3 regions of the Pseudarthrobacter sp. NKDBFgelt genome follow, and region 2 is predicted to be linked to each of the others. Evidence: riboswitches for the same ligand, from Rfam matches in the RefSeq annotation. Region 2 holds a riboswitch; each other region holds the start of a gene.
What was found. Region 2 has a riboswitch for thiamine pyrophosphate ahead of ACKAE7_RS19595 (FAD-dependent oxidoreductase). Riboswitches for the same ligand answer to the same signal wherever they lie in the genome.
Positions count from the first base shown of each region.

Region 1: linked by a shared signal. The riboswitch ahead of ACKAE7_RS03185 (ECF transporter S component) and the one ahead of ACKAE7_RS19595 (FAD-dependent oxidoreductase) in region 2 are both predicted to bind thiamine pyrophosphate.
Region 3: linked by a shared signal. The riboswitch ahead of thiC (phosphomethylpyrimidine synthase ThiC) and the one ahead of ACKAE7_RS19595 (FAD-dependent oxidoreductase) in region 2 are both predicted to bind thiamine pyrophosphate.

Region 1 is NZ_JBJURL010000007.1:29,665-35,203, forward strand. Features, by position in the region: gene ACKAE7_RS03175 (energy-coupling factor transporter transmembrane component T family protein) at 1-308, opposite strand, end outside; gene ACKAE7_RS03180 (ABC transporter ATP-binding protein) at 305-1,861, opposite strand; gene ACKAE7_RS03185 (ECF transporter S component) at 1,861-2,484, opposite strand; TPP riboswitch at 2,549-2,688, opposite strand; gene ACKAE7_RS03190 (heme-degrading domain-containing protein) at 2,762-3,304, shown strand; gene ACKAE7_RS03195 (hypothetical protein) at 3,327-3,476, shown strand; gene ACKAE7_RS03200 (DUF4383 domain-containing protein) at 3,575-4,090, shown strand; gene ACKAE7_RS03205 (iron-containing redox enzyme family protein) at 4,162-5,217, shown strand; gene ACKAE7_RS03210 (CDGSH iron-sulfur domain-containing protein) at 5,228-5,521, shown strand.
Region 2 is NZ_JBJURL010000113.1:1,892-7,430, reverse strand. Features, by position in the region: gene ACKAE7_RS19615 (hypothetical protein) at 1-242, shown strand, start outside; gene ACKAE7_RS19610 (4a-hydroxytetrahydrobiopterin dehydratase) at 402-740, opposite strand; gene ACKAE7_RS19605 (thiazole synthase) at 784-1,596, opposite strand; gene thiS (sulfur carrier protein ThiS) at 1,602-1,838, opposite strand; gene ACKAE7_RS19595 (FAD-dependent oxidoreductase) at 1,835-3,190, opposite strand; TPP riboswitch at 3,186-3,303, opposite strand; gene thiE (thiamine phosphate synthase) at 3,331-4,080, shown strand; gene ACKAE7_RS19585 (RNB domain-containing ribonuclease) at 4,157-5,539, shown strand, end outside.
Region 3 is NZ_JBJURL010000044.1:18,007-23,545, reverse strand. Features, by position in the region: gene ffh (signal recognition particle protein) at 1-121, shown strand, start outside; gene ACKAE7_RS12945 (alpha/beta fold hydrolase) at 229-960, shown strand; gene thiC (phosphomethylpyrimidine synthase ThiC) at 1,037-2,860, opposite strand; TPP riboswitch at 2,855-2,962, opposite strand; gene ACKAE7_RS12935 (amidohydrolase family protein) at 3,042-4,124, shown strand; gene ACKAE7_RS12930 (VOC family protein) at 4,225-5,100, shown strand; gene ACKAE7_RS12925 (hypothetical protein) at 5,336-5,539, shown strand, end outside.

The DNA of each region.
Region 1 (5,539 bases), on a different contig from region 2:
CCTTCGCTCATGGTCCAGATGCCGACGTCGATCAGCGTCCTTCCGCTGTCCGGAGCCAGGATTGAGGTACTCCAGCCCCCCACCGCCGCCGCGAGGATCAGCGGCCAGCCGCGCTGCCACAGCAGCGTCAGCGTCAGGCCTGCGAGCGGGAACAGCAGGAATTCGAAGGCCAGCGCCACTGACGCGGAAACCCAGTCGATCGAAAGCGCCAGCACTGCCGTGATGAGGAAGACGGCGGCGAACTTGCTCAGGGGATTGGCGCGGGTCAGCAGGGCCTGGTTGCCCCGCAGGTTCAGTTCCTGCCTCATGGCGCCACCGGTTCGGCGGCAGCCATCCGCAGCTCGGTTCCACCCAGCGCGGCGGTGAACTCGGCGTCGTGCGTCACGGACACCAAGGCGGTGCCGCCATCCAGGAGCTCGGACAGGAACGAGGCCAGCTCCGCCCAGGTGTTGGCGTCCTGGCCGAACGTCGGCTCGTCCAGCACGAGCACGCGGGGATGTGCCGCCAGGACCGTGGCCACGGAGAGGCGCCGCTTCTCGCCGCCGGACAGCGTATAGGGGTTCGCGTCCACGAGGTGGGTCAGCCGCAACCGCTCCAGCAGCTCGTCCACGCGCTCCTCACCGTGCCCCAGGTGCCGCGGACCGAACAGGAGTTCGTCCAGCACCTTCCCGGTGACGAACTGGTGCTCAGGCTCCTGGAACACGGTGCCGATCCGCTCGATGAGCTGCTCGGCTTTCCACTTATAAGGGTCTATCCCGGCGCCGCGGCTGAGGTCCAGGGTGGCCGACACCTTTCCAGCCACCGGCTCCAGGAGTCCCGCGAGGGTCAGCGCAAACGTTGACTTGCCCGCCCCGTTGGGGCCCGTGATGGCCAGCGCCTGCCCTGCCCGGACCTGCGCGGAAATATCGTGTTGGACGGGCACCGTGGGGACCTTCCGAAAGCCGCTGCGGCGCGGACGTTCCCGGGAAACCGCAAGGTGTTCGGCCGCCAGCAGGAGATCGCCGGAGCCTGCAGCCGGGTTGCCCGACCTTGCACGTGTCTCAGGAACATACCCGGGCACCCACACACCGGCCGCCGCCAGCATGGTCCGCGCGTCCGCGAGCACCTGGTCCGGAGGACCGTCAAGCAGCACGGCATCATCGGTGGCGCTGCCCGGCTGCAGCACCACGATCCGGTCCACCAGGTCCTTCCACACGGACACCCGGTGCTCCACCACAACCAGCGTGGCACCGGTTTTGTCCAGGCAGCGGCCCACGGCGTCGCGGACTTCCAGCACACCGGCAGGGTCCAGGTTCGCCGTGGGCTCGTCGAGCAGGATCAGGCCGGGCCGCATGGCGAGGATTCCTGCCAGCGCCAGGCGCTGTTTTTGCCCGCCGGACAGGGCCGACGTCGGGTGGTCCAGCGGCAGGTGGGAAAGTCCGACGTCGTCCAGCGCCTCGTGCACGCGGGCCCAGATGGCGTCGCGGGGCACGGCGAGGTTCTCGGCGCCGAAGGCGACGTCGTCGCCGACGCGGGAGAGGACCACCTGCGTCTCCGGGTCCTGCTGCATCAGCCCGGCCCGGCCGCGCTGCTCACGGGGCACGGCGCCGTCAACCAGCAGCGAGCCCGTCTCGTCGGACTCGCTGGCGTCGCCGCCGTCGTCGTCTATGTCCCCCAGTACCCCGGCCAGGGCATGCAGGAGCGTGGACTTGCCGGCGCCGGAGGGCCCCAGGAGGAGGACCCGCTCCCCCGGGCGGATCTCCAGGTCGAGGCCACGGACGGCCGGCTTGGCGCGCCCCGCATGCCTCCAGCCCCAGCCACTGGCTGTGACGGAGGCCGGACGCACCGCCACGGATTCCTCGTGCCGCGAAGGGGCGCCCATCAGGAGAAGACGGGCTCCGTTGCCGCCTTGCGTGATGCAAAGGAGCTCAGGACCCCGGTCCTGGCCAGGCCGCGGGTGGCAATCCAGGACAGTGCCCCGGCGATGATGGCGCCGGAGATGGCGGTGAAGATGATGTAGGCCAGCTTGTCGCCGGCGGCGTAGGCGATGTTCCAGCCCCACGGCGCGAAGGAGTCGTTCAGGCCGCAGAAAAGGCCGGCGGCGGCGCCGGCAAGCAGTGCCACGGGCAGGTTGAACTTCCGGTACACGAAGATGGCGAAGATGATCTCGGCACCCAGGCCCTGGACGAATCCGGAGAACAGTACGGACGCCCCATACTGGGAGCCCATAAACAGTTCACCCGTGGCGGCCACCGTCTCGCAGAAGAGCGCGGCGCCTGGCTTGCGGATGATGAGCATGCCCAGGACGGCCGGGATCATCCAGCCGCCGGCGATCAGGCCGGTCAGGGGCGGGTAGACGGCGTTCATGGGTCCGGAGACTGCGGCGGCCCCCTGGGACCAGGCCCAGAAAATGACGCCGCCGGCGACGGCGATGAGGGCCGCCACCACGATGTCCACGACGCGCCAGGACTTGCCGGCGGGCTTCTTGACTGCTGTTGTAGCCATGTGGTCCTCCTGAGGAACAGGAGGGGAAAGTGGACGCGGCTACCGGCACTGCTGCCGCTGCGCGCACTTCGAGAACTCGACTCCCTTGCGCCGGTACTAACCGGATCAGGTTCGAGGGTCTGCGGCTGTCCGCACTCTCAGCGCCCACCTGCGGTCCCTGGCATGGCCAGTGATGCCGACGGCGGCGCTCCCCTGTCGTTGAATGATTCTGTTTGGTGAAATATCCGCCCTGTTGGGCGTGGTCCAGTTTACCGCAGGGAGGGGTAGATTGTGGGCCATGACTGCGAATCCACCAGATGTGACCGGGTATGATCCGGATTCCCGCGATGCCCAGCCGGCGGGATCCCTGGAGGCCTTGATCGCGCGGATTGAGGCGGAGGTCCGGGAACTCCAATTTCCCGGTTTCTCCCTGGACGACTCCCTGAACCTGGGGCTGCTCCTGGTGGAGCTGGGCAAGGAGCGCGGGCTTCCCATCGCCATCGACATCACCAAGGGCGAGCAGGTCCTCTTCCACGTTGCCTTGCCGGGGGCAACACCGGACAACGGGCACTGGATCCGGGCCAAGAAGCGGACCGCCGCCCGTTACGAGGTTCCTTCCCTGCTGGTGGGGCTGCGCGCCCGGCTCAGCGGCGGACGTATTGAAGACAATGCCTGGTTCGACCAGGCGCTCTACGCCGCGCACGGCGGTTCCTTCCCCGTGTACGTCACCGGGGTGGGCGCCGTAGCAACCGTCACCGTGTCCGGATTGCCGCAGGTGCAGGACCATGACCTGGTGGTCGAGGCTCTCCGCGATATCCTCCGGCCGGCCGGCGCGGAGTGACGCCCTGAAAGCCTGGGACGAGATGATTTTCATCGGCCCGGACCACCCCTACTATTCCCTGCTGGCGGAACTGGTGTCCGCCGTCGGGAAGTCCTGGCAGCAACGCTACGACCACGGCCGCCGCGGAAGTCCGGACACAAACCCCTACTCGTGGGCCGGCCCGGAAGGCTAGTGACCGGCGCTCAACGCCGGCAGAATACAAAGCCTGCTTAGCAATTATTTAGTAATCATGCTTACTATGTTGTCTCCAGGGTTTGAGGAGTACAGCACATGGCAGCCAGCATCCGCCGGGCAGGCGCCCGAACAGGCCTGCAGAAGGCGGCGCTCGCAACGGGCGCCGTGTTCTGCCTGGCCGGCATCCTGGGATTCATTCCCGGCATCACCTCACACTCTGACGCGCTCCACCTGGCCGGGCACGCCTCAGGAGCGCTGCTGCTCGGGATCTTCCAGGTGTCCGTCCTCCACAACTCCGTGCACCTGCTCTTTGGACTTGCCGGCGTCCTGATGTCTCGCTCGCACCCGCAGGCACGGAACTTCCTCATCTACGGCGGTGTCATCTACCTGGTCCTCTGGCTGTACGGCCTCCTGGTCGGAGACACCACCCCGGCGAACTTCCTCCCCGCAAACGATGCCGACAACTGGCTCCACCTGGTCCTTGGCCTGGCCATGATTGCCCTGGCCATCATGCTCGCCCGTGGACCAGCCCCGGCCGCTGCCGGAGACGGCTCCGGCGCCGTCACCTCCAGCACCGCCACGTCTTCAGCGCCCGGCACCCGCGGCCGTTGACCACCATCTTCCGGCCGGGCCCCCAGCGCAGGGGGCACGGACCCGGCACACGCCAGACCTGAAGGAGCACCATGAAAATCCCAGCAGCACGGGGTCCCGTCAGCACCGCCTTATTCAACGCCCTCAAGGAACTGCCGGGCATGGACGGGGCCGCCCATGAGGCCCTGCACCGGACGGTGGCCGGCCATCTTCCCGAGACCCTGGACATCATTGGCGACGACGACCTCCAGCTGACGCTCTTCTGCCTCTACGAGCTCCACTACTCGGGCCTTGAGGGCGTGCGTGACGAGTGGGAGTGGGCCCCGGAACTGATCCGGGTGCGCCAGCTGCTGGAAAAACCGTTCGAAGCCGCGCTCCGGGAGGCTGCCGCGGCCGCCGCCGGTGACCTGGACCTTCCCGCCGGACCCGGTGTCACCAGCGACGCAGTGGCAGACATCCTGTTCGGCCTGGCTGCACGCGACACCGGCCCCAGCCTCTCCCGGTATGTGGCCCGGAAGGCCAGCCTGGGCCAGCTCAAGGAATTCCTGATCCACAAGTCCATCTACCAGCTGAAGGAAGCCGACCCGCACACCTTCGCCATCCCGCGGCTCTCCGGCAGGCCGAAAGCGGCACTGGTGGAAATCCAGGCGGACGAGTACGGCGGCGGACGGCCCGAGCGGATGCACAGCGCCCTTTTTGCCCGCACCATGCGGGGCCTGGGAATGGAGGACGGGTACGGGGCATACGTGGACGCCGTCCCCGCGGTCTCCCTCGCTGCTGTGAACCTGATGTCCCTGTTCGGCCTGAACCGCCGGCTGCGGGGCGCCATCACGGGGCATCTGGCCATCTATGAGATGACGTCCTCCCAGCCCAACCGCCTGTACGGCAGGGGCTTCCGACGGCATGGATTCGATACGGACGTCACCCACTACTTCGACGAGCATGTGGAGGCCGACGCCGTCCACGAGCAGATTGCCGGCCGGGACCTTGCGGGCGGGCTGGTTGAGGCCGAACCCCACCTGCTGGCGGACGTCCTGTTCGGAGCCACCGCGGTCATGGCCGTGGACGGCAGGCTGTCCGCGCACATCATGCAGTCCTGGGAAAATGGCGGGACCTCGCTGAGGCAGGCCTTGCCTGCTGCGGCCTGAGCACCAGGGCATGAACTCTACTGACGGGCTCCACGCAGGCATCAACAACGACTTCCACCAAATTTCCCAGCGATCCGCAGGAGCAGAGATGAACCAGGAACCCACCGAGAGCTCCATTGTGGTTTGCCCCGACGGGCCCCTTATTGTGCGCGGCGACTTTGAGCTCGTCACGCCGTCCGGCGAACCGGTTCCCCGTGACCGCAAAACCGTGGCGCTGTGCCGGTGCGGCGCCTCAGCCATCAAGCCCTATTGCGACGGCACCCACAAGATGATCAAGTTCCGCACCGAACCCCCGTCAGACTGAACAAGCGACGCGGCACGC
Region 2 (5,539 bases):
ACGACAAGCGGCATGCCAAGTACGGGGCCGGCGTGCCTGCCGGGGTTTCCGTGGCCGTGGCAGCCCTGGCATGGATCATCCTGATGGCCGCCGGATTCGGATACCTGCCGGGACGCACCTGGATTCCCTGGGTCCTGCCGATCGTGCTCGGAGCCGCGTCCGCAACGACGGCCGCCATCTACCTCGGCCGTTCACGTGCGCGTCAGGATACCCAACGGCTGACTGCAATCCTTCGGGCCTGAGGCCTGCCGAGCACCTCGTGCAGCGCACTCCAAGCCAGCCGGCAGTGGCCGCCACCCCTATGGGTGGCGGCCACTGCCCGTTAGGAACACAGGGGCTGGTGGCGCGGGCGCTCAGCGACCCGCCTGTTCTGCTGGGGGCAACTAACGCTGTGCCGGCAGCTATTGCCCCTGCACATACTTCGCCGGCTCTGCCTTGGCGCCCGCAGCTGCCGCTGCTTCACTTGCTCCTGCGGCTGCCGCGAGGTCCCGGCCGGTCACCTGTCCCCCGGCGTCGTGGGACGTGTAGCGGATAAAGACGCGGTTGTAACGCCAGTCAAGGTCCGGGTGGTGGTTCTGTTCCTCGGCCAGGCGTCCGACGGCGGCAATCAGCTCAAGTGCGGCAGCCGCCGTCGGCATCTTGAAGACGGTGACCAGCCCGCCGTTGCCGGCCCGCCAGTCAGGCAGTTCAGCCAGGGCTTCGTCGATCCGTTCCGGGGGAAGTGCATCTTTGCCGGCCACTGCTGCTCCTTGCATCAGGGCGCCACCCGGCAGACGGCGGGCCCTACAGGAACTCGGCCCGGCCTTCCATTGCCGACGACGCCAGCGCGTGTTCACGGCGGGGTATGCGACCAGCCGCTTTCGCCAGCCTACCGGCGATGACGGCGTGCTTGAAGGCCTCCCCCATCAGGGCGGGGTTCTGCGCCCGGGTCACCGCCGTGGCCAGGAGCACGGCGTCGCAGCCCAGTTCCATGGCGAGGGCGGCGTCGGAGGCCGTGCCGATGCCCGCGTCCAGCACCACCGGTACCGAGGCCCGGGACACGATGAGCTCGATGTTGTGCGGATTGAGGATGCCCAGGCCCGTCCCGATGGGCGAGCCGAGCGGCATCACAGCGGTAGCTCCGAGGTTTTCGAGCCGCAGGGCCAGGACGGGATCGTCATTGGTGTACGCGAAAACCTTGAATCCCCTGTTGACCAGCTGCTCCGTGGCGTCCACAAGCTCAACGGCGTCCGGCAGGAGGGTGTGTTCATCCGCGATGACCTCAAGCTTCACCCAGTCGGTTTCCAGGGCTTCCCGGGACAGTTCAGCCGTGAGGACCGCATCCCGCGCCGTAAAACACCCTGCGGTGTTGGGCAGGACCCGGATGCCGTGATCCACCAGCAGCTGGAAGAGCGAGCCCGCCTCGTTTGGCGAATAGCGGCGCATGGCCACGGTGGTCAGTGAAGTCCCGGACGCCAGGAGCGCGGCGCCCAGGCCGTCCAGGCTGGGCGCGCCGCCGGTGCCCATGATGAGCCGGGATGCCAGTGGGACGCCGTCGATCACCAGGGGGTCCTGAACGCCGGACAGCTGGCTGTTGGTGATGGTGGTTCCGGTCATGGTGGTCAGCCTCCCTGTACTGCCGTGACAAGTTCGACGTCGTCGCCTTCGGCGAGCGCCGTGGCGGACCACAGACTGCGGGGCACCACCTGGGCGTTGCGGGCTACGGCCACGCCCAGCTTCCGCCCGTCCGTGGCCCGGCCGTCCGCGGCCAGTGGACGGCCCGTGACCTCGCTGACGAGCGCGGTGATGGAAGCGTCGTCGGCCACGCTGCGGCCGGTTCCGTTCAGGGTGATGTTCATGCTGTCTCCTGGGTGTTGGGTGGGGTTGCAGCCGCTTCAACCAGGTGGGAGGGAGCAGCGGAAAACCGGCCGGGGTTGAACGGGGCCCAGCGGGGGTCCTCGATGCCGTCCATGAGTTCGCGGCAGATTGCGGCCGCAGCCGGGGTGAGCAGGATGCCGTGGCGGAAGAATCCGGTGGCAATGATGAGCCCCCGTACGTGGCGGGACCCTTGAGCGCCGGGCCTTCCGGGGGCGGGCTGCCTGCCCGCGGGTTCTTCTGGTAGCGGCACCCTTCCGAGCAGCGGGGCGTTGTCCGGTGTACCGGGCCGGGCGCGGGCCGTGCACTCGAGCAGCTCAAGCTCAGCGACGGCGGGCACCAGCACCTGGGCATCGCGGAGAAGCTGGTACACGCCCCCTGCCGACACCGCACCGGCGCTGGAGACGGCGCCCCTGCCCAGTGCGTCCTCACGCTGGGTTGCCCCGATCACCACGGTTCCGTCCTGCCTCGGAACGATATATACGGGGACCCCGCGCACCAGACCGCGGACTGTCGAGGTCACCAGGGGCCTGAGATGCACCGGTACCGCGAGCCGCAGGATGTCCCCATGGACCGGCCGCAGCGGCAGGTGAAGGTCCACCGGCAGTCCGGTGAGTTCCGGGGCGTGCAGTCCGTTGGCCACCACGGTCTCCCCGGCCAGTACGGTCCCTCCGCCTTCCAGGGCTACTCCGGCTACGGCATCGTCCCGCCAGAGCAGGCCTGATGCCTTGTCCGGCACGGCGAATCCGTCGGCGGCGCCGGCTACGCCGCTTCCGGCCACGCCGGCATCCCCGGCGAGGGCCCGGCGGAGGCAGGCCACCAGCAGCCGGGGGTCCACTTGGTGGTCCGCCGGCGTATCAAGCGCACAGGCGATGCCCGGGCTTAACAGCGGCTCCCGGCGGCGGGCCTCGCGGATGGTGAGCGGTTCAACCGTGAGCCCGTTGGCCAGCTGGACGGCACGCAGGTCCAGCAGCGACTGCCGGTCCGCGGCGTCGGCACCCACGGCGAGGGTCGGCGTCGTAAGATATCCGGGATCCGAGCCCGCGGCCGCAGCGAGGTCAGCAGCGAAACCGGGCCAGCGGACGGAGGCTTCGAGCATGAGTTCCAGGAGGTCCTCCTCCTGGTAATGCAGTTCGTTCACCGGCGCAAGCATCCCTGCGGCCGCCCGGCTGGCTCCGGAGCCGGGGGCATCGTCGATCACCACCACTGAACGGCCCGAACGCCTCGCTTCCCAGGCGATGCCGTGGCCTATGGCTCCTCCGCCGATCACCGCCACATCGGCTCTGATTGTTGAGCCGAAAGAAGGGGTGCCGGTTACGCCATGCACATCAGGCATCGATTGTCTCCTTCCCTACGCCGGTATTAACCGGATCAGGTCAAGCGGTCGGCTCTGACGCCCTCTCAGCCCGGCGCTTTGTGACAGCTGCCGCGGCTCCCGCAGTACGAGCCCAGTGTAAAGGAATTAGGCTGGCTCCCATGAATGTGTCCCACCCCCCTGCCGCCGCTTCCCGTCCGTCCGGTACCGACGCCTTTATCAACGCGGAAGGGAGTGCCGGGCTGCACGATGCGCGCCTGTACCTCTGCACGGACGCGCGCCGCAGCAGGGGCGACTTCGAGCAGTTCGTGGATGCCGCGTTCGCGGGCGGCGTGGACATCATCCAGCTCCGGGACAAGTCCATAGAGGCAGCCGAGGAGCTGGAACTTCTGGCCATCCTGAAGGAGGCGGCGGTCCGCCACGGCAGGCTGTGGGCAGTAAACGACCGCGCCGACATTGCCGTGCTGTCCGGAGCGCCGGTGTTCCACATCGGGCAGAAAGACCTTCCCCTTGAGGCAGCCCGGACGCTGCTGAACGGGAACGCCGCCATCGGCCTGTCCAGCCACAGCCCTGAACAGGTGGATGCCGCCCTGGCCGCGGCCGCCGGCCCGGCGGCGCTCGACTACTTCTGCGTGGGGCCGCTGTGGGCAACACCCACCAAGCCCGGCCGCGCCGCCGTCGGGCTGGACCTGGTGAAGTATGCGGCCGCGGCAGCAGCGGCGCAGGGGCAGGGACAGTCCGACGGCGGCGTGCCCTGGTTCGCGATCGGCGGGATTGACCACGGCAACGTGAAACAGGTGGTGGAAGCCGGGGCCAGCAGGATCGTGGTGGTCCGGGCCATTACGGAAGCCGATGACCCGGCAGCCGCAGCCGCATCGCTGCTCGACGCGCTGGACGCCGCCCGCCCGTAACGCGGCGCCGGATCTGCGGCGCATCCCGCGGGCGGTTCCCTGCACTATTCGCGGAATTCGGGCTACGCTGATTTTCGTGTCACATCATCGGCTGGCCCCCAGTGTCCACGAGCACACCAACGCCCTCGAGGCTGCCCTCAGCGCCCTGCGGACGGAGCTTGAGCTGCCGGGCGACTACCCGGAAGATGCAGTGGAGGACGCCGAGGCCGCGGTGTCGGCACTGCGGCTGCCGTCCCATGACCTGACGGGCATCGACTTCATCACCATCGATCCGGCGTCGTCCACGGACCTTGACCAGGCGCTCCACATTGAACGGGACGGCAGCAGCTACCGCGTGCTCTACGCCATTGCCGACGTGCCCTCATTCGTGGCTCCCGGCGGTCCGCTGGATGCCGAGACGCGGCGCCGCGGCCAGACCTTCTACACCCCGGACGGCCGCATTCCGCTGCACCCGGAGGTCATCAGCGAGGGCGCCGGAAGCCTCCTGCCGGGGCAGGACTGTTCCGCGTTTGTGTGGGACTTCCGCCTTGATGCCCGCGCCGAGGTCACAACCGTGACGGTCAGGCGGGCCCGGATGCGCAGCCGCGCCAAGCTCAGCTACAAGGGCGCCCAGGCGGAACTGGACGGCGGCAGCCCTTCAGACGTCCTGGTCCTCCTCAAAGAGGTGGGGCTCAAGCGCGTGGAGCTGGAGCGTGCCAGGGAGGGTGCCAGCCTGAACATGCCGGACCAGGAAATTGTCCAGCTTCCCGACGGCGGCTACCGGATTGCCGCGGCCCCGCAGCTTCCCGTGGAGGACTGGAACGCCCAGATCTCGCTCATGACGGGAATGGCGGCGGCGCAGCTCATGCTGGCCGGCAAAGTGGGCATCCTCCGCACCATGCCCTCACCGGACGAGCGTTCCCTGCACCATTTCCGGCTCCAGACGGAGGCACTTGGGAAGCCCTGGGACGGTGAGGTCAGCTACGGCGAATACCTCCGCAGCCTGGACCCCACCGATCCCCGCCAGCTGGCCATTATGCATTCGGCGGGAATGCTCTTCCGGGGTGCGGCGTATACGGCGTTCGACGGCACGGTCCCTGAGGACGCTGTGCAGTCCGCCATCGGGGCCGCCTACGCCCACACCACCGCACCGCTGCGCCGCCTGGTGGACCGCTTTGTCCTGGTGACCTGCGAGGCCCTGTGCAACGGCGGCGAGGTGCCCGGCTGGGTCCGTGAGGCGCTGCCGTCGCTTCCCGAGATCATGGCCGGCTCGGACCAGTTGGCGTCCCGGATGGAACGCTTGGCCCTGGACACAGTGGAGGCTGCGCTCCTGGTGAACCACATCGGACAGGAGTTCGACGCGATCGTGATCTCCGGGTCCAAGCCCCAGAAGGAAAACGGGAACGGCGGCAACGGAAAGAACGGCAACGGCCGCAACGGCAACGGCAACGGCGGCTCCGGCATCATCCAGATTGCAGAG
Region 3 (5,539 bases), on a different contig from region 2:
CCGCAGGGCGAACGCCGCCAAGGCGCTGCCCACCGGCGCAGCTTTTGGCCAGCAAACGGGCGACTTCGATCCCTCCCAGCTGAACCTGCCCAAGGGCTTCGACAAGTTCCTCGGCAAGTAGCCATCCCCCTCTCCCAGCTAGGTAGCGCCAGGTGTCGTTTTGACCGTTCATAACGACACTTGGCGCTACTTGGTTGGGATACCGGGGCCGTGGAATAGGGTTGGGTCATGTTCAAGCAGAGGGTAGTGTTCGTGCACGGCGCGGGCAGCTTCGGTGCCGCGGCCTGGCCCCGCCAGCACGGTGTGGCCCTGTCCTACGATGCCCTGTTCCTGCGCCGGCACGGCTTCGATCCCGTTGCCGAACCCATCGAGTCCTCATTCGAGGAGGACACACGCATTCTGTTGGACTCCCTTGGGGACGACGGCAGGGGCATCGCCGGCGGGCACGTCGTGGCCCATGCGCAGGGCGCCATTGCAGCGATGATGGCCGCCGTCGAACGTCCGGACCTTGTCTACTCGCTGACCCTGGTGGAGCCGGCCTGCCTGTCCCTGACCGCTGAACTGCCGGCCACGGCGGCGCACATCGGGCTGATGCAGCCCCTGTTCAACGTCCGGCATCAACTCAGTGACGAGGATTTCCAGCGGGAGTTCGTCCGCAGGGTCTATGCCACCGACCTGCAGCAGCCGGTGACTGCCGAGGAGAAGCGTTCTGCCAGGCGGCTGCGGCTGCAGGCGCCGTCCTGGGAAGCCCCGCTGCATATCGTTCCCGGCGTGCCGACGCTCGTCCTGACCGGCGGCTGGGAGCCGCTCTACGAGGAGATCGCCGGCTACCTCCGTGAGACCGGGGCGCTTCACCGCACGGCCGCCGGCGGCCACCGGCCCCACGACTCCCCGGAAGGGGACCGCATCATCCGTTCGTTCATCAGCGACTCAAGCCGCGTGCAGGCGCGCGCCTCCTGATCCCGCCTGAACCTGCCCTCCACAGGAGCCCGTCCGGCCGGCCCCCAATGACCAGCCGGACGGAACCTGCAGGCTCCTACCGGCCCGGCGGAACGCTCAGCTCCGGCAAATAAACTTTCCCGCCGGCGGCCAGGAATTCCTCGCTCTTGCCCCGCATGCCGGCTGCCGCTTCGGCAAGGGCTGCCTGTGCCTCCGCGGATCCGAATTCGTCCCGGATGTCCTGGCTGATCCTCATGGAGCAGAACTTGGGCCCGCACATGGAGCAGAAATGCGCGGTCTTCGCCGGTTCGGCCGGGAGGGTCTCGTCGTGGAAGGCCTCGGCCGTCTCCGGGTCCAGCGACAACGCAAACTGGTCACGCCACCGGAACTCGAAGCGTGCCTTGGACAGTGCGTCATCACGTTCGTGGGCGCCCGGGTGGCCTTTGGCAAGGTCTGCCGCGTGCGCAGCGATCTTGTACGTGATCACCCCTGTCTTGACGTCGTCCTTGTTGGGCAGCCCCAGGTGTTCCTTGGGCGTGACGTAGCACAGCATTGCCGTGCCATAGCGGGCAATTTCCGTGGCTCCAATGGCGGAGGTGATGTGGTCGTAGCCCGGGGCCACGTCGGTCACCAGCGGGCCCAGCGTGTAGAACGGCGCGCCCTTGCACAGCTCCTGCTGCCGTTCCACGTTCTCCCTGACCAGGTGGAACGGAACGTGTCCAGGACCCTCCACCATCACCTGGACGTCGTGCTCCCAGGCACGCTGCGTGAGCTCGGCGAGCGTGTCCAGTTCGGCAAACTGCGCGGCATCGTTGGCATCCGCCGTCGCCCCCGGCCGCAGGCCGTCACCCAGGGAAAACGCGACGTCGTACCGGGCGAAAATTTTGCAGAGCTCATCGAAGTGCGTGTAGAGGAAGTTCTCCCGGTGGTGCGCCAGGCACCACCCGGCCATGATGGACCCGCCCCGGGACACGATGCCCGTGACGCGGTTGGCGGTCAGGGGAACGTAGCGAAGCAGCACGCCGGCGTGGATGGTCATGTAGTCCACCCCCTGCTCGCACTGTTCGATGACGGTGTCACGGAAGATCTCCCAGGTCAGGGCGTTGGCTTCGCCGTTGACCTTCTCCAGGGCCTGGTAGATGGGGACGGTGCCGATCGGGACAGGCGAATTGCGGATGATCCACTCCCGGGTGGTGTGGATGTCGTCGCCGGTGGAAAGATCCATGACGGTGTCGGCGCCCCACCGGGTTGCCCACTGCAGCTTGTCCACTTCTTCGGCGATTGAACTGGTCACTGCCGAGTTGCCGATGTTGGCGTTGATCTTCACCAGGAAGGCCTTGCCGATGATCATCGGCTCGGATTCGGGGTGGTTGATGTTGTTGGGAATGATGGCCCGTCCTGCGGCGAGTTCGCTCCGTACCAGTTCAACATCGCAGTTCTCCCGCAGCGCCACGAAGCGCATTTCCGGGGTAATGAGGCCCTGCCGTGCGTAGTGCATCTGGGTCACGGTCCGTCCCTCGACGGCGCGGCGGGGCACGGGAGGCGCTCCCTTCCACTCCGCACTGGCGGCGCCGCGGCGCACGGCCGAGCGTCCGTCGTCGAGCAGGTTCCTCTCCCTGCCGCTGTACGCTTCCGTGTCTGCCCGCGCCTCGATCCATTCCTTGCGGAAAGGAGGAAGGCCCTGCACGGGGTCGCTCCCCGGGCCGGCCGTCCGGTAAGTCCGGAACGGCTGGTTCGGCACGCCGTTGGGCGACGGCTCCAACGCGATTTCCGTCACGGGAACACGGATACCGGTCCCGGCGTCCTCGAGGTAGGTCAGGGAATGGGATTTCAGGGATTGCGTTACCGGGGGCGGGTTCACGCCAGTGGCGGCACCCGGGTTGTTGCGGGCAGGGTTCAGCTGCTGATTTGGTGTATTCAAGGAATACTCACTTCCTTCGCCGGCATTACCCGGACAGGTTCGACGGTCGCAGGCTGCGTCAGCCCGATCTCAGCCCCTGCAGGGGCACCCGTGTGGTCAAGATGAAAGCTACCACAGCCTTTCTTTCGGGGTTTGTCACATTGCCGGTGCTAGCCTGACCGGGCGGGAAAGAGGCAGATTCATGGCAGAAATTATCGAGTTCACGGGGAAGGTCCTGACCGGACCCGGGAGTGAACAGCGCGGACTGTGGTCTGTTGACGGGCGCCTGACGTTTCGCCGGCCGGCAAAGGCCCCTGACCGGAGCCTGGCGGGATGGGTGCTGCCGGGCTTCGTGGATGCCCACTGCCACATCGGGCTCGGCGTGGGAGGGGCGGTGGATGCTCCGACCGCCGAAGAGCAGGCACGGACCGACCTGGACGCAGGCACCACGCTGGTCCGCGACGCAGGTTCCCCGGCGGATACGCGGTGGCTGCAGGACAGAAGAGACGTCCCGGTGCTGATCCGCGCCGGACGCCGCGTTGCGCGCACGCGCCGGTACCTGCGGGGGTTCGCCGAGGAAGTTGAACCGGAGGGCCTGGTGGAAGCTGTCCGTAAACAGGCCAGGGAAGGCGACGGATGGGTCAAGCTCGTGGGGGACTGGATTGACCGCGACGCCGGCGACCTCGCGCCGTCGTTCCCTGCCGCCGTCGTCCGCGATGCCGTCCAGGCCGCCCATGACGAAGGCGCGCGCGTCACCGCCCACTGCTTCGCGGAAGAGACGCTCGACGACGTGCTGGACGCCGGCATCGACTGCGTCGAGCACGCCACCGGCCTCCTGCCGCGGCACCTGCCCCGGTTCGTGGAGCAGAAGGTGCCCATTGTGCCCACCCTGATCAACATCGCCACGTTTCCGGACATTGCTGCCCAGGCGGCGCCCAAGTTCCCACGGTATGCGGCCCACATGCGCTCACTGTGGGGACGGCGGGAGGAACGGGTGCTTGAGGCGTTCGAGGCAGGCGTGCGGATCTACGCCGGGACCGACGCCGGCAGCGTGATCAGGCACGGCAGGATCGCCGACGAGATCCTGGCCCTTCATGCTGCCGGACTGCCCATGGCGTCTGCCCTGGACGCCGCGTGTTGGAGTGCGCGGGAGTGGCTGGGCGCGGACGGCCTGGAAGAAGGGGCGCGGGCAGACGTTGTCGTGTGCCGGGAGGACCCGCGGAAGGTACCGGAAGCGGTTCATGGCCTGGCGCACGTTGTCCTGGGCGGTCGGGTCATCCGCTGAAAAGATATCCGGCCCGGGACTTGGAATAAATTGAAGCTTCAAGTAATTTTAAGTGTGTAAGGGCTGCCAACCGGAAGGCCCACAGCACCGGGAGTTATCAATGTCTGCACAAGCCGCAAGCCAGGATCTTCTGCCTGCCGACCTCGCCATGGGCACCGTGATGCTCAAGGTAGGCAACATGAAGGTGATGACCGACTACTACCAGCGCGCCCTCGGCCTGGAGGTCATTGCCGAGCAGGACGGCGGAATCTACCTCGGCCGTCTGCAGAAGCCGCTTGTGCACCTGGCGCCCGCACCCGGGCTGAACCTGCCGGGCAGGGGAGAGGCCGGCCTGTTCCACACCGCGCTGCTGTTTGAGAACCAGGCAGACCTGGCCGCCACCATCGCCACCGCCGCCCGGTTCGAACCGCGCTCGTTCACCGGCAGCGCCGACCACCTTGTCAGTGAAGCCTTCTACTTCAATGACCCCGAGGGCAATGGCATCGAACTCTATTGGGACCGGCCGCGCAGCAACTGGTCCTGGAACGGCACTGACGTGGTGATGGACAGCCTGGCACTCCCGCCGCAGCGGTACCTCGAGCAGCACCTGACGGAAGATTCCCTGGAGCGCCAGCTCGGGTCCGTGGCGGGCGTCGGCCACGTGCACCTCCAGGTGGGCGACGTCCAGACAGCCCGCGACTTCTACGTGGGGACCCTCGGCTTCGAGAAGACCGCCGGCTGGCACGGACAAGCCCTGTTTGTTTCCGCCGGCCGCTACCACCACCACATGGCCATGAACGTCTGGAACAGCCGCGGGGCGGGACCGCGCAAGGACACCCTCGGCCTGGGCGAGGTCCTCATCGAGGTGCCGTCCGGGGACGACGTCGGCTCCCTCGCCGACCGCCTCAAGGTCGCCGGTGTTGCCGCCCACCACACCGGAGCCGAACTCCGGTTCGAGGATCCGTGGCGCAACCGCATCCGGGTGGCTGTGCGCTGACCACCGGGTATGCCGGCGCTGCACGCGCCCTGTTCCGGCGGCCTGGAGCTGCCGGGAAATTCCGGCCGCAGCTCTGCCGGGCATGACTCCGGACCGTGCTGGATCCGAATGGGGCTGAATGCGGTCCGGGCTGAATTCGAACTGGGCTGAATTCGAACTAGGCTGAATCCGAACGGCCGGGCAGGAGCAGCCTCCCGGCGGCCGCACCACCGCCAACGGAATGAGGGCAATCCCCATGGGCTTCACCGAGATCTTTGTTGCCACCCACGACGCAGCACTGAAGCGTGCTGGCGTCCTTGACGGCGGCGGCAGCGCGCCCGCAGGTGACGCGGTCCGGATCCCGGACATCAGCGATTTCGAAGTGGAGCAGCTGGGCGACCTGGCCGGTGCCGCCGTGCACGCCGGAGGAGCCGATTACGAACTGACCATGGTGGATGTG